2 regions of the Kosakonia pseudosacchari genome follow, and region 1 is predicted to be linked to the other one. Evidence: riboswitches for the same ligand, from Rfam matches in the RefSeq annotation. Region 1 holds a riboswitch; the other holds the start of a gene.
The links. Region 1 has a riboswitch for cobalamin ahead of IP581_RS14420 (cobyrinate a,c-diamide synthase). Riboswitches for the same ligand answer to the same signal wherever they lie in the genome.
Positions count from the first base shown of each region.

Region 2: it holds a riboswitch for cobalamin, as region 1 does, so the genes downstream of both, btuB (TonB-dependent vitamin B12 receptor BtuB) here and IP581_RS14420 (cobyrinate a,c-diamide synthase) in region 1, are expected to answer to the same signal.

Region 1 is NZ_CP063425.1:3,043,569-3,049,440, reverse strand. Features, by position in the region: gene dacD (serine-type D-Ala-D-Ala carboxypeptidase DacD) at 1-71, shown strand, start outside; gene sbmC (DNA gyrase inhibitor SbmC) at 193-666, shown strand; gene IP581_RS14435 (FUSC family protein) at 792-1,850, shown strand; gene IP581_RS14430 (DUF496 family protein) at 2,017-2,352, shown strand; gene IP581_RS14425 (L-threonine kinase) at 2,384-3,244, opposite strand; cobalamin riboswitch at 3,700-3,881, shown strand; gene IP581_RS14420 (cobyrinate a,c-diamide synthase) at 3,981-5,360, shown strand; gene cbiB (adenosylcobinamide-phosphate synthase CbiB) at 5,357-5,872, shown strand, end outside.
Region 2 is NZ_CP063425.1:124,940-130,811, reverse strand. Features, by position in the region: rRNA gene IP581_RS00605 (16S ribosomal RNA) at 1-129, opposite strand, end outside; gene murI (glutamate racemase) at 507-1,358, opposite strand; gene btuB (TonB-dependent vitamin B12 receptor BtuB) at 1,303-3,153, opposite strand; cobalamin riboswitch at 3,220-3,391, opposite strand; gene trmA (tRNA (uridine(54)-C5)-methyltransferase TrmA) at 3,508-4,614, shown strand; gene IP581_RS00585 (cupin domain-containing protein) at 4,890-5,339, opposite strand; gene IP581_RS00580 (YijD family membrane protein) at 5,573-5,872, opposite strand, start outside.

The sequences.
Region 1 (5,872 bases):
TCACGCTGGATAGCGTCGGTAAAGGCGGCTTGTTCTCGCGCCTGAGCGATTACCTCCACCACAAAAGCTGACACCGTCAAGCGTCGGCAGGAAGGCATGCGAGTTTGCTCGCATAATTGAGCTGTTGCAGATGGCAGGCGCAGGTCTGCCCGTTATACTGTATGTTCGAACAGTAACACTAAGGGAGTTAGTATGAGCTACACAGTCAAGCAGTGTGAAAAACGCCGTATCGCCGGGTTTCATCTGGTCGGGCCGTGGGAAGAGAAAGTTAAACAGGGATTTGCGCAGCTGTCGATGTGGGTTGATAACAAGAAAATTCAGCCGCTGGAGTGGATTTGCGTCTATTACGACAACCCGGATGAAGTGCCAGCGGAAAAATTGCGGGCGGATGTGGCGGTGACCGTGGGGGAGGCATTTCAGGTACCGCCTAACAGCGAAGGGGTGATGACCACCGAAGTGCCAGCTGGCCAGTATGCGGTTGCGGCGGCGCGGGTTTATAACGAAGAGTTTGGTGCCAGCTGGGATCGCTTTTTCGATGAGTTGCTCTCCGATCAGGCATTACAAATTTCCACCGGACCTTGTTTTGAAATCTATCGCAACGACGGACAGCGCGACGGTTACTGGGAGATTGAGATGTATATTCCGGTCGAGCCGAAAACGCTGTAAGCCGTAAACGCACGTAAAGGGACGCCAGGATCAAACTGGCGTCTCTTTTTTGTTTTAAAAGGTGATATCAGCTACTGAAAAATCCTACAATTGCGCCTCTTTTATTTCTAACCCGGAGAACGGCCGTGCGCCGCGACAAATCACTCAGCCCTTTTGAAATTCGTCTTTACCGCAATTATCGCGTCGTGCACGGCGTGCGCATTGCCCTGGCCTTTGTTCTGACTTTCCTGCTGATCCGCCTGCTGGACGTGCCGGAAGGCACCTGGCCATTAATCACGCTGGTGGTATTAATGGGACCAATTTCCTTTTGGGGGAATGTTGTTCCGCGTGCTTTTGAGCGTATTGGCGGCACTATCTTCGGGGCCGCACTGGGGCTGGTGGCGTTAAGGCTGGAGCTGATTTCTTTGCCGGTGATGCTGGTGTGGTGTGCCGTTGCGATATTTTTATGCGGCTGGCTGGCGCTTGGTAAAAAACCCTATCAGGCGATCATTATCGGCGTGACCCTTTGCGTAGTGGTCGGCGCGCCGACGGGGGATATGCAAACCGCGTTGTGGCGCAGCGGCGACGTCATTATTGGTTCGCTACTGGCCATGTTGTTCACCGGCATCTGGCCGCAGCGTGCTTTCTTGCACTGGCGCATTTTGATGGCGAATTATGTCACGGCGTTTAACCGTGTCTATCAGGCGGGTTTATCACGCAATCTGGTGGAGCGGCCGCGTCTGGAAAAGCACCTGCAAAAAATTCTCACCGACGTGGTAAAAATGCGCGGCTTAATCACGCCGGCCAGTAAAGAGACCCATATCCAGAAAGCGATTTTTGAAGCTATTCAGACCGTCAGCCGTAATTTGGTATGCATGCTGGAGTTGCAGATCAACGCCCACTGGAGCTCGCGCGCCAGTCATTTTGTCATGATCAATGCCAGTACGTTGCGTGAAACGCAGCAGATGACGCAGCAGACGTTGCTGACCATTGCCCACGCACTGTATGAAGGCAATCCGCAGCCGATTCTGGCAAACACGGAAAAGCTCAATGAGATTGTCACAGAGCTACGCCAGTTAAGCCGCGAGCATGAGGGTGATGCGCTGGCAGAAACGTCGATTCATGGTTATGTCTGGTTAAGCCTGGAGCTGGCGCGTCAGCTGGAATTGTTATCGCATTTGATCTGCCGGGCATTGCGCAAATAAGCGACAGATAGCCGCGGTACGCAGTCTGGTTGTTTCGATTCAGCTGAATTTGTGGTTATGATAGGTAAAAGGAAAAATTATTGTCATATGCAACCGCTTTGGGTAGGTTTGCCTCTAAGCTTGTTGCGTTAACGAATCCGAATCTCACATTATCAGGGGTGTAAAAATGGAAACAACCAAGCCTTCGTTCCAGGACGTTCTGGAGTTTGTGCGTCTGTTCCGCCGCAAAAACAAGTTACAGCGTGAAATTCAGGACGTTGAGAAGAAGATCCGTGATAACCAGAAGCGCGTACTGCTGCTGGATAACCTCAGCGATTACATCAAACCGGGCATGAGTGTTGAAGCCATTCAGGGCATTATCGCCAGCATGAAAACCGACTACGAAGATCGTGTGGATGATTACATCATCAAAAACGCCGAGCTGTCGAAAGAGCGTCGTGACATCTCCAAAAAGCTGAAAACCATGGGCGAACTGAAGCCGGTTGAAGGGAAAAACGAATAATGCCTCGCGGTGAGAGGTTCGCCTCTCACCCTTATTTCACGCCACCTTCCACCATCTTCAACAAATAATTTTTCGGCCAGTGCGCCGCCAGCGTTCTCTTCTCTAACACCCGACAAACCGCTTCCACATCATGACGTGCCGAATCAAGAAACAACCCCACCACGCTTCCACTGTGCGCCACGTTCAGACCGTATAAATCGAACCGCTCCACCAGATTGAGCAGAGTAGTGAATGCGGGTTTCGGCAACAATGACTGGCTGGCTATCGCGCTGAGCGTTGCGGCTTCGCCGAGCAGCGCGGCATCATTTTGCGCACAGGCGCGCTGTAACATTTGCCACGCGTTATCCAGGATACCTGCATTTTTCAGCAGCACCTGCTGGCGCACCATCCGGTGATAATCTGCGGTCGTCAGTGTCAGCGGGCTTTCCAGCAGCAGGATCTCGGTATGCGGAAGCGCGCCGCAGGGAATGCGCGCTGCGGCCGTGTTGTGGTCAAACAGTGTCAGGCCTGAAAACAGCGTACTGTCGGTCGGCTCCAGCGCCACGCAAAGTTTCGCCAGCGTCTCTTCATCAAGCCTTTGATTAAGATGCCGGGCCGCTGCCACGGCTGTCGCCGCGATATCGGCGGTGCTGCTGGCCATACCTTTCGCTACCGGAATCGTCGAGCGGCAGTCGATACGCAGGGTCGATGATAGTGATGCGGGAAGTTGCCAGTGCGCCAGCAGTTGCCTGAGCATCGCGCGGGTGAGCGGACGTTCGTTAGCAAGCGGCGTACCGGTGGTGACTTCCACGTGGCTGTACCACGCCACCGGGCAGGAGACCAGCTTTTCGCCGCCGAGGATCCAGCCCTGAATGATTTCGCCGCAGGATGCGGGACAGGCTGCCTGCGCCACGGTGCTTCTCCCTGAAAATAAAACCGGATAGTGTCACTTCATCCTCTCGAATGCCAGCATTACCGCCACTCTGGCCTGGAGCTACCCGGGCACGAAGCATGCTTTGTTAATGCTATTCGCCGATGGCTTTTACCGTCACCAGTTAAGGATTTTCGCAGGCTCACTACCGCACAACGTTTTTCGTCAGCACTATCACATGGCTCCTCCGGTATGTCGTTTACCGTCCGGGTAGGCGTGCAAATTACGCATGTAGCGTTGAGTAAATTCCGGCGCTGAAGATCGGTTGGCGAAAGCTGAATAAATCAGGTGTTGATAAAAACGGGTGCGCAATACATTGTCATAGCGCAACAAACTCGCGTTTACGCGACGATAAACTGCTTCAGTTTTATTTCCCTGCAGCTATTCAGTGCGCTTTGGGGAAATGTCATGAGAACGCGAACCCTGTTTTCGCGCCGTGACGCACTAAGCCAACAGGTTTTGCCGCCGCTTTTTGCGCGGCTGGGAAGGGGGTGAAAATCCCCCGCAGCCCCCGCTGCTGTGATGCTGACAACCCCGAAAACGCCACTGATCGCCAGATCGGGAAGGACGGGTGAGGATGACGCTAAGCCAGAAGACCGACCTGATGGGCCATTATCAACAACTTCGGTGGGAAGTGGGTTGCTCAGTAGCGTACGGTCGCAAGACCGGGCAAACGCGCGCCTGACTTCAGCTTTCCGCCCGTAATGGGGTGTCAGTAATGTCAAACAGGCGCAGCGCCTTTCTCCTTGCCGGAACCGGCAGCAGTTGTGGGAAAACCACCGTCACGCTGGGGCTGCTCACTGTTTTTAAACGCCGTGGCTTACGTGTTCAGCCGTTCAAAGTCGGACCTGATTACCTCGACACCGCCTGGCACAGCGCCGTTTCTGGCGTTGCGTCCCGCAATCTCGATAGCTTTATGCTGCCGGAACCCACGCTAAACGCGCTCTTTAGCCAGCATGTTGCTGCCTGCGATGTCGCCGTGATTGAAGGCGTGATGGGCTTGTACGACGGCTACGGCACCGACCCCGATTATTGCAGCAGCGCCGCGCTGGCAAAACAGCTTGGCATCCCGGTGATTTTGCTCGTTGATGGCAAAGCGGTGTCGACCTCCATTGCCGCTACGGTGATGGGGTTTCAGCATTTTGATCCGCAACTGCCGATTGCCGGCGTTATCGTCAACCGCGTCAACAGCGACAGCCATTTTCAGCTACTCAAACACGCCATTGAACGCTATTGCGCGCTCCCGGTGATGGGTTATGTCCCGACCACGCCAGGTGTTGCGCTACCGGAGCGCCACCTCGGCCTGGTGACCGCGCGTGAATCGATGGTGGAAGCGTCGTCATGGCATGATTTTGCCAGGCGTCTGGAGCAAACCCTTGATATTGACCAACTGCTCACACTCAGCCAGCTCACCACCCTGCCCGCAGGGCAAATGCCGCCATTGCCGGATGCGGTTGCAGGCACAGGGCTGACGCTGGCAGTCGCTTTTGATGAAGCCTTTAACTTTTACTATCCCGATAACCTCGACTTACTGGCGCGTGCGGGCGTGCGCATTGTGCGCTTTAGCCCGCTGCGGGATCGCCAGTTGCCGGATTGCCAGATGCTGTGGCTGGGTGGCGGTTACCCGGAGCTGCATGCGCGGGCGTTATCAGAAAATACCCCAATGCTGGAGGCTATTCGCGCGGCGCATCGGCGCGGCGTGGCGATCTATGCCGAGTGCGGCGGGCTGATGTATCTCGGCACCGCGCTGCGTGACGCGGGCGGCGAGGAGTGGCCGATGACGAATGTGATCCCCGGTCTTAGCGTGATGGGCAGCAAACTGACCCGCTTTGGCTACTGCGAAGCCCGCGCGACGCAACAGACCTTACTGGCGGCAGCGGGTGAAACCTTGCGCGGTCATGAATTTCACTACTCGGATTTCACCGCGCAAACGGCGGCGGTGCTGGACTGCCATAAAACCCGCGATGGAGAAGTGCGCAAACGCTGGCAGGGCGGCTGGCAGGTTGGCAACACGTTTGCCAGTTACCTGCATCTGCACTTTGGCCAGCACCCGCAAATGCTCAACCACTGGTTTGCCGCCGCAAGGAGCGCGCCATGACACTGCTTGCCTGGGCTGTGGCTTTTTTACTCGATCGATTGCTGGGCGACCCGCCGCACTGGCCGCATCCGGTGCGCTGGATCGGCGCACTGATTAACTTACTGCAAAACATCGTGCGGCGTTATTGCCATAGCGATAACGCGCTGCGCACTGGCGGCGGCGTGATGTGGCTGGTGGTGGTCGGGGTGAGCTGGAGCCTGGCATGGGGTGTACTGGCGCTGGCGAACGCCATTCACCCGTGGTTCGGCTGGTGCATCGAGGTGTGGATGATCTTCACCACGCTTGCCACCCGCTGTCTGGCGGATATGGCGCGGGAAGTTGAAAAGCCGCTGCGCGAAGGGCTGCTGGCTCAAAGCCGCGAAAAACTCTCATGGATTGTCGGGCGCGATACCCGCCAGTTGCAGCCGCCGCAAATTACCCGCGCGGTGGTGGAAACGGTCGCCGAGAACACCGTCGATGGGGTAATTGCGCCGCTGTTCTTTTTGCTGCTCGGCGGTGCGCCACTGGCGATG
Region 2 (5,872 bases), 2.0 Mb from region 1:
TTTCCCAGACATTACTCACCCGTCCGCCACTCGTCACCCGAGAGCAAGCTCTCTGTGCTACCGTTCGACTTGCATGTGTTAGGCCTGCCGCCAGCGTTCAATCTGAGCCATGATCAAACTCTTCAATTTAAAAGTTTGATGCTCAATGTTTCTTTATTTCTAAAGAAAAGAACTTCGTAATGAATTACGTGTTCACTCACTGAGACTTGGTATTCATTTTTCGTCTTGCGACGTTCAAGAATCCAGTCACCCTGAGTGCCCACACAGATTGTCTGATAAATTGTTAAAGAGCAGTGTCGCTTCGCTTTTTGCTGCGGCGCGGGTTGCGTATACTACGCTTTCCCGCCGTGAAGTCAACTGTTTATTTTCAGATTTCTTCACCTGACAGGCCGGTGTATTTGCCGTTGTGCCGTGTCAGTGGTGGCGCATTATAGGGCGTTAATTCCCGCTGACAACCCCTAATTTCAAAAAACTTTTCAACCGTCTCTTTTTTGCGCAAAACTGCGCTAAAGCGCCAGTTTTTCGAGCTTTTTGAATCCATAGCGTTGCAAAACGGGCAATAATTGTGCGGTCTCTGGCGTTAAGGCCATGCAATAGGCAATATTCTCATCGGAAGATTTCGCATCCGGCGCTTCGTGTTCAAGCAGCCAGGCAGTACGTCGCGCAATTGCCGCACCTGAATCAATCAAACGCGTCCCTTCCGGTAACACTTGCAGCAATTCATCTTGCAGTAAAGGAAAGTGCGTACATCCCAGCACCACCGTATCCGGTGGCTCTTTCATGCGTAGCCATGGGCGAAGGATATGTCGCAGCTCATCCAGCGAGACCGTTTCACCATGCAGTTTCGCTTCCGCCAGCACCACTAATTCCGCCGAACCCAGCATCTCAATCCGGCACTCATTCGCGAAACGCGAAATCAGTTCGTGTGTATAAGGGCGCTTCACCGTCCCCCGCGTTGCCAGCAGCCCTACCACGCCGTTCGCCGTTAGGCGCGCTGCGGGTTTGATGGCAGGCACAACACCGACGACAGGGAAGGAAAACTTCTCCCGCAACGCAGGTAACGATACGGTGCTCGCCGTGTTACAGGCGATAACAGCCAGTGCGAGGGGGTATTGGGCCTGAACGGCAGTGACGATTTCGACAACGCGCTCAACGATGAACGCTTCGCTCTTCTCGCCATAGGGGAAAGCGACATTGTCAAATGTGTAGATGTAATGCAGATCCGGCAGGAGATGCCGGATCTCATCATAAACGGATAACCCACCGACGCCGGAGTCAAACACCAGCACGGTAGGACGTGCGTCAGAAGGTGTAGCTGCCAGACAAGGTGTATTCCCGTCCTGCAGTTTGGTAGCCATATGCTGTCTCGTACTCTTTATCGAACAGGTTGGCGATTTTACCACGAACTGTCAGATGAGAGGTCACAGGATATGAGGCAGAAAAATCAACCGTACTATAACTTGGCAAAATACGTTGCTCAGGATTATAGGTCGAAGTGCGGTTGTCATAGCGCTTACCGAAGTACTCCCAGGCCAGATCCATATCGACATTCAATACGGACCAGTCAAGCTGATACTTCGCCTGGCGCTTCGCACGACGCGGCAGCACTTCATGGGTTTCATCATCACGCGGGTCAATATATTGCAGCGTCACGCGATGCGAGAAAATGCCGGTATCGACGCTGCCCGTCCATTCAACGCCTTTAATGGTGGCAGAGTTGATGTTGTAGTAAGCCGTATCGCTATAGGTGATCAGGTTTTCAATCTCATAGCGATAGGCAGACAAACGCCAGTCCAGCGGGCCGGTTAAGCCTTCAACGCCAGCCTCCCACTGTCTGGACTCTTCCGGTTTCAGATTCGGATTGGAAGCAATACCAAAGCGCTTCGCACCAAACTGTTGGCCTAAAGAAGGTGCCAGGAAACCTGTGCCGTAAGAAACGGTCAGACGGTAATTCTCCACGAACTCCCAGCCAGCCGCGGTCTGCCAGGTGCCGTGCCAGCCGAATTCGTCATCTTTATCTTCACGGCCCGACGCTTCCAGCGTGACATCGCCAAACTGCTGCATCCCGTTCAGATATAAGCCCGTGTTTTCACGGTCGTAAGCGTCGCGCGTCGTGCTATTGGAAGAAACCAGACGCTCCTGTTTCCAGTCGACACCGGCGCCGACAGAACCTTTGCCCACATTAACGTTGTTGCCCCACTGGATATAGCGCTGCTCCATATCATCCAGTGTGGTGCCGTCGTTATAGCGGCCATAAATACTGCTGTAGTTGTAGTCTTTGCTTTTCTGGTAGCTGGCCAACAGTTGGGATGAGTAGATCCCCTGGGCGAAATTCAGCCCGGTATCCCACCCTTGCACATAAAGCTGACGCTCATCGGCACTATAGTCTGGCGCGAACGGCGGGCTGCCAAGATCGTAATCCACGTTGTTGCTAAAGTTGTAGCCGCGAAAGAAGCCGTCAAAGTTATCGTTGAATTTGTGCTGCAGGCTGCCCCAGAACGTTTTGTTGCGATAGCCGTCGCGATCATCATCATGATCCCAGGTTGAACCGGGCTGCACGTTAAAACCGCGCGTGCTGGTATAAGAACCCGCCGCCGTTGCCACCGTGTCGCCAAATCGCTGACGCAGCGTACCGTCATACGTCTGATAGCCCTTCGAACCAACCCCGGCATTGATTTGTGATTTCTCATTGCCGGTCATGGTAATGACGTTAACCACGCCGCCAATTGCCCCGGAGCCATACACGGCAGAGCGCGGCCCGCGAATATATTCAACGCGTTGCACTAAAGAGAGCGGGATTTGGTTCAGTTCGGGATCGTTGGAAATCCCGGAGCGCGCGACCGGTACGCCATCAATCAACAGCAGCAGGTGTTTCGCTTCCGTGCCCCGCACATAAACCGAGGCGGTTTGGCCTAATCCGCCGTTTTGCGCAATATCAACACCAGGCAGGCGACGCAACACATCAACCAGTGAGCGAGACTGCCAGCGATCGATGTCCTCACGCGTCACCACTTCCGTTGGTGCAAGCACCGTCTTAGCCGGTTGTTGAAAACGATTTGCTGTCACCACCAAATTGTCTGAACTGCTATCTTGCGCCCAGCCGGAAAAAGCTGTGACGGAGAGCGCCGTCAGCAGCGAAGCTTTTTTAATCATTGTGAAAGCATCCACATAAGAGTAAGGATGCCGCAGGTTCCATCAATAGCACGCGATGATGTCAACCAGATGCGACGTAAACCGGCAGGTCTTCGGGCTTGGAGGTACATCAAGAAAGCGACTTCCCACCCAACAGGCAGTGTCTGCTCTCTCACCTTGATCCTTACCGCTGCGCGTCAGCCCCAGATTCTCACTGGATTCCCTTTTAACTCACAGGACCGGAACAGGGATGCTACATTCTGTAACATATGGATGTCCAGACTGCTAACTGACTATTTAGCTCGCATCCGGGCTGGACATCGTCTGAGCAATGCCTACAATCCCCGCGTTATTCTTAATCACTCAGGAAGCATGATGACCCCCGAACACCTGCCGACAGATCAGTACGAAGCCCAACTGGCCGAAAAAGTCGTGCGTCTGCAATCAATGATGACGCCTTTTTCCGCGCCGCTTCCGGAGGTGTTCCGCTCACCGGTCAGCCATTACCGTATGCGCGCCGAATTCCGCATCTGGCATGACGGCAATGATCTCTACCACATCATTTTCGATCAGCAGACCAAATCACGTATCCGGGTGGATAGCTTCCCGGCGGCAAGCGAGCTGATTAACCAATTAATGACGGTCATGATCGAGGCGGTACGCGGAAATAAAACCCTGCGTCATAAGCTGTTCCAGATTGACTACCTGAGTACCATCAGCAACCAGGCGATTGTCACCCTGCTCTACCACAAAAAGCTGGATGATGAATGGCAAACAGAAGCAGCGCGCCTGCGTGACGCGCTGCGCGCGCAGAATCTGAATGTGCAGCTGATTGGCCGTGCGACGAAAACCAAAATCGAGCTGGATCAGGATTTTGTCGACGAGCGTCTGCCGGTCGGCGGCAGAGAGATGATCTACCGCCAGGTGGAGAACAGCTTTACGCAGCCTAACGCGGCGATGAACATTCAGATGCTGGAGTGGGCGCTGGATGTTACGCGTCATTCTACGGGTGATCTGCTGGAGTTGTACTGCGGAAACGGCAACTTCTCGCTGGCGCTGGCGCGCAATTTCGATCGTGTACTGGCCACCGAAATCGCCAAACCGTCCGTGGCGGCAGCGCAATACAATATCGCGGCTAACCACATCGATAATGTGCAGATTATCCGCATGTCCGCCGAAGAGTTTACCCAGGCGATGAATGGCGTACGCGCCTTTAACCGTTTACAAGGAATCGATCTGACGAGCTACCAGTGCGAAACGATTTTCGTCGATCCCCCGCGTAGCGGGCTGGACGCGGAAACCGAGAAAATGGTGCAGGCCTATCCGCGTATTCTGTATATCTCCTGCAATCCGGAAACACTGTGTAAGAACCTGGAAATATTGAGCCAGACGCACAACGTTTCACGTCTGGCGCTGTTCGATCAATTCCCGTATACGCACCACATGGAGTGCGGCGTACTGCTTACGCGTAAAGACAAATAGCGCTATTCAGGCTGTATAAAATACGCCAATTCCATTTAACGGCTGGCCTGTCAAACAGGCCAGCCGAATAATAGTGGTGAGAGGAAAATAACTGCTGCACGTAACTATTTATTTATCAGAATAATGACGATTGCGGAACGTGATCGCGCTAACGTTATTTTATAATAATTTGTGAATGTTCTGACACGGTATTTATATTACCAGAGATATTTAATCCTGTTATTAAGCAATCAGCCCTGCACGAAACAGGGCTGAGAAGTAATGTCTTTTAAGGGTTATTTATCGGCAATAAAGTGATCATCATCGCCTACCGGAATATAAACACGAACCCACTCTTTACCGTCGACAATATCCCAACTGTGACCTTCTCCCGCCGTGTCTGCCGCAAGCAAAATGGTGCCGGGTTCGATGATAAAGGTTGAGCCATCGCTGACCCTGAACTTCAACTTACCTTTCATCGTCACCACGTATTGCTTCTTCGGTGCCGGATGCACACCTTTTTGCCACTCTTCGAAGGTATTGCTGAAGTAGAGATTTTGCGAAGAGAGCTTCGCCAGCGAGGGAACAGAACCTTTAATAAACGCAGAGTGGTTATCCTGCGTATTAATGAGCTTTATCGCCGGAATACGATGTTCGCTCACGTTCGTTTTGGTTGTATCCGCGGATCCGGTGATCGAAATAACTAAACCTGCAGTGGCTAATAGAAGTTGTGTTATTTTTTTCATGAGGATGTCCAGAGTTAATTTTTACCTGCAACCTGAAAGCATCAGGCAACCGAATAAAATGCCGCTCCAGTACAACAAAGAAAGGGAATTACATCGTAGATTTTTTTAATTAATAAATTATTAATTCATTAAGGCTGGAAACTATTTCGGAGGATAAAAAAGAAAGAGATAATTGTCGGCGCTCACTTATTCACGAATATAAACCCCTCTCCCGCAGGGAGAGGGGTTAACGCTTATTCAGAGGCTTCGTGTTTGCGACCGCGCAGACGAAAACCAATCCAGAAAACCAGCACCACCGACAATACGGCAGGCAGGAAGTTAGAACCGATATCCGGGTACTCCGCGCGTACCACCGTACTGTAAATCAGCACTCCGAGGATAAAACACGCGGCGGCAAGGCCTGGCAGCCCCACCGGCATCGTGCGATTTTGATAGCGCTGATGCAGACAGTACACCGTCAGCACCAGCGAAATAATCGGGAATATGGAAAACGGTACAATAGAGCTGAACACGGCGGAGAACGTACCGTTAAT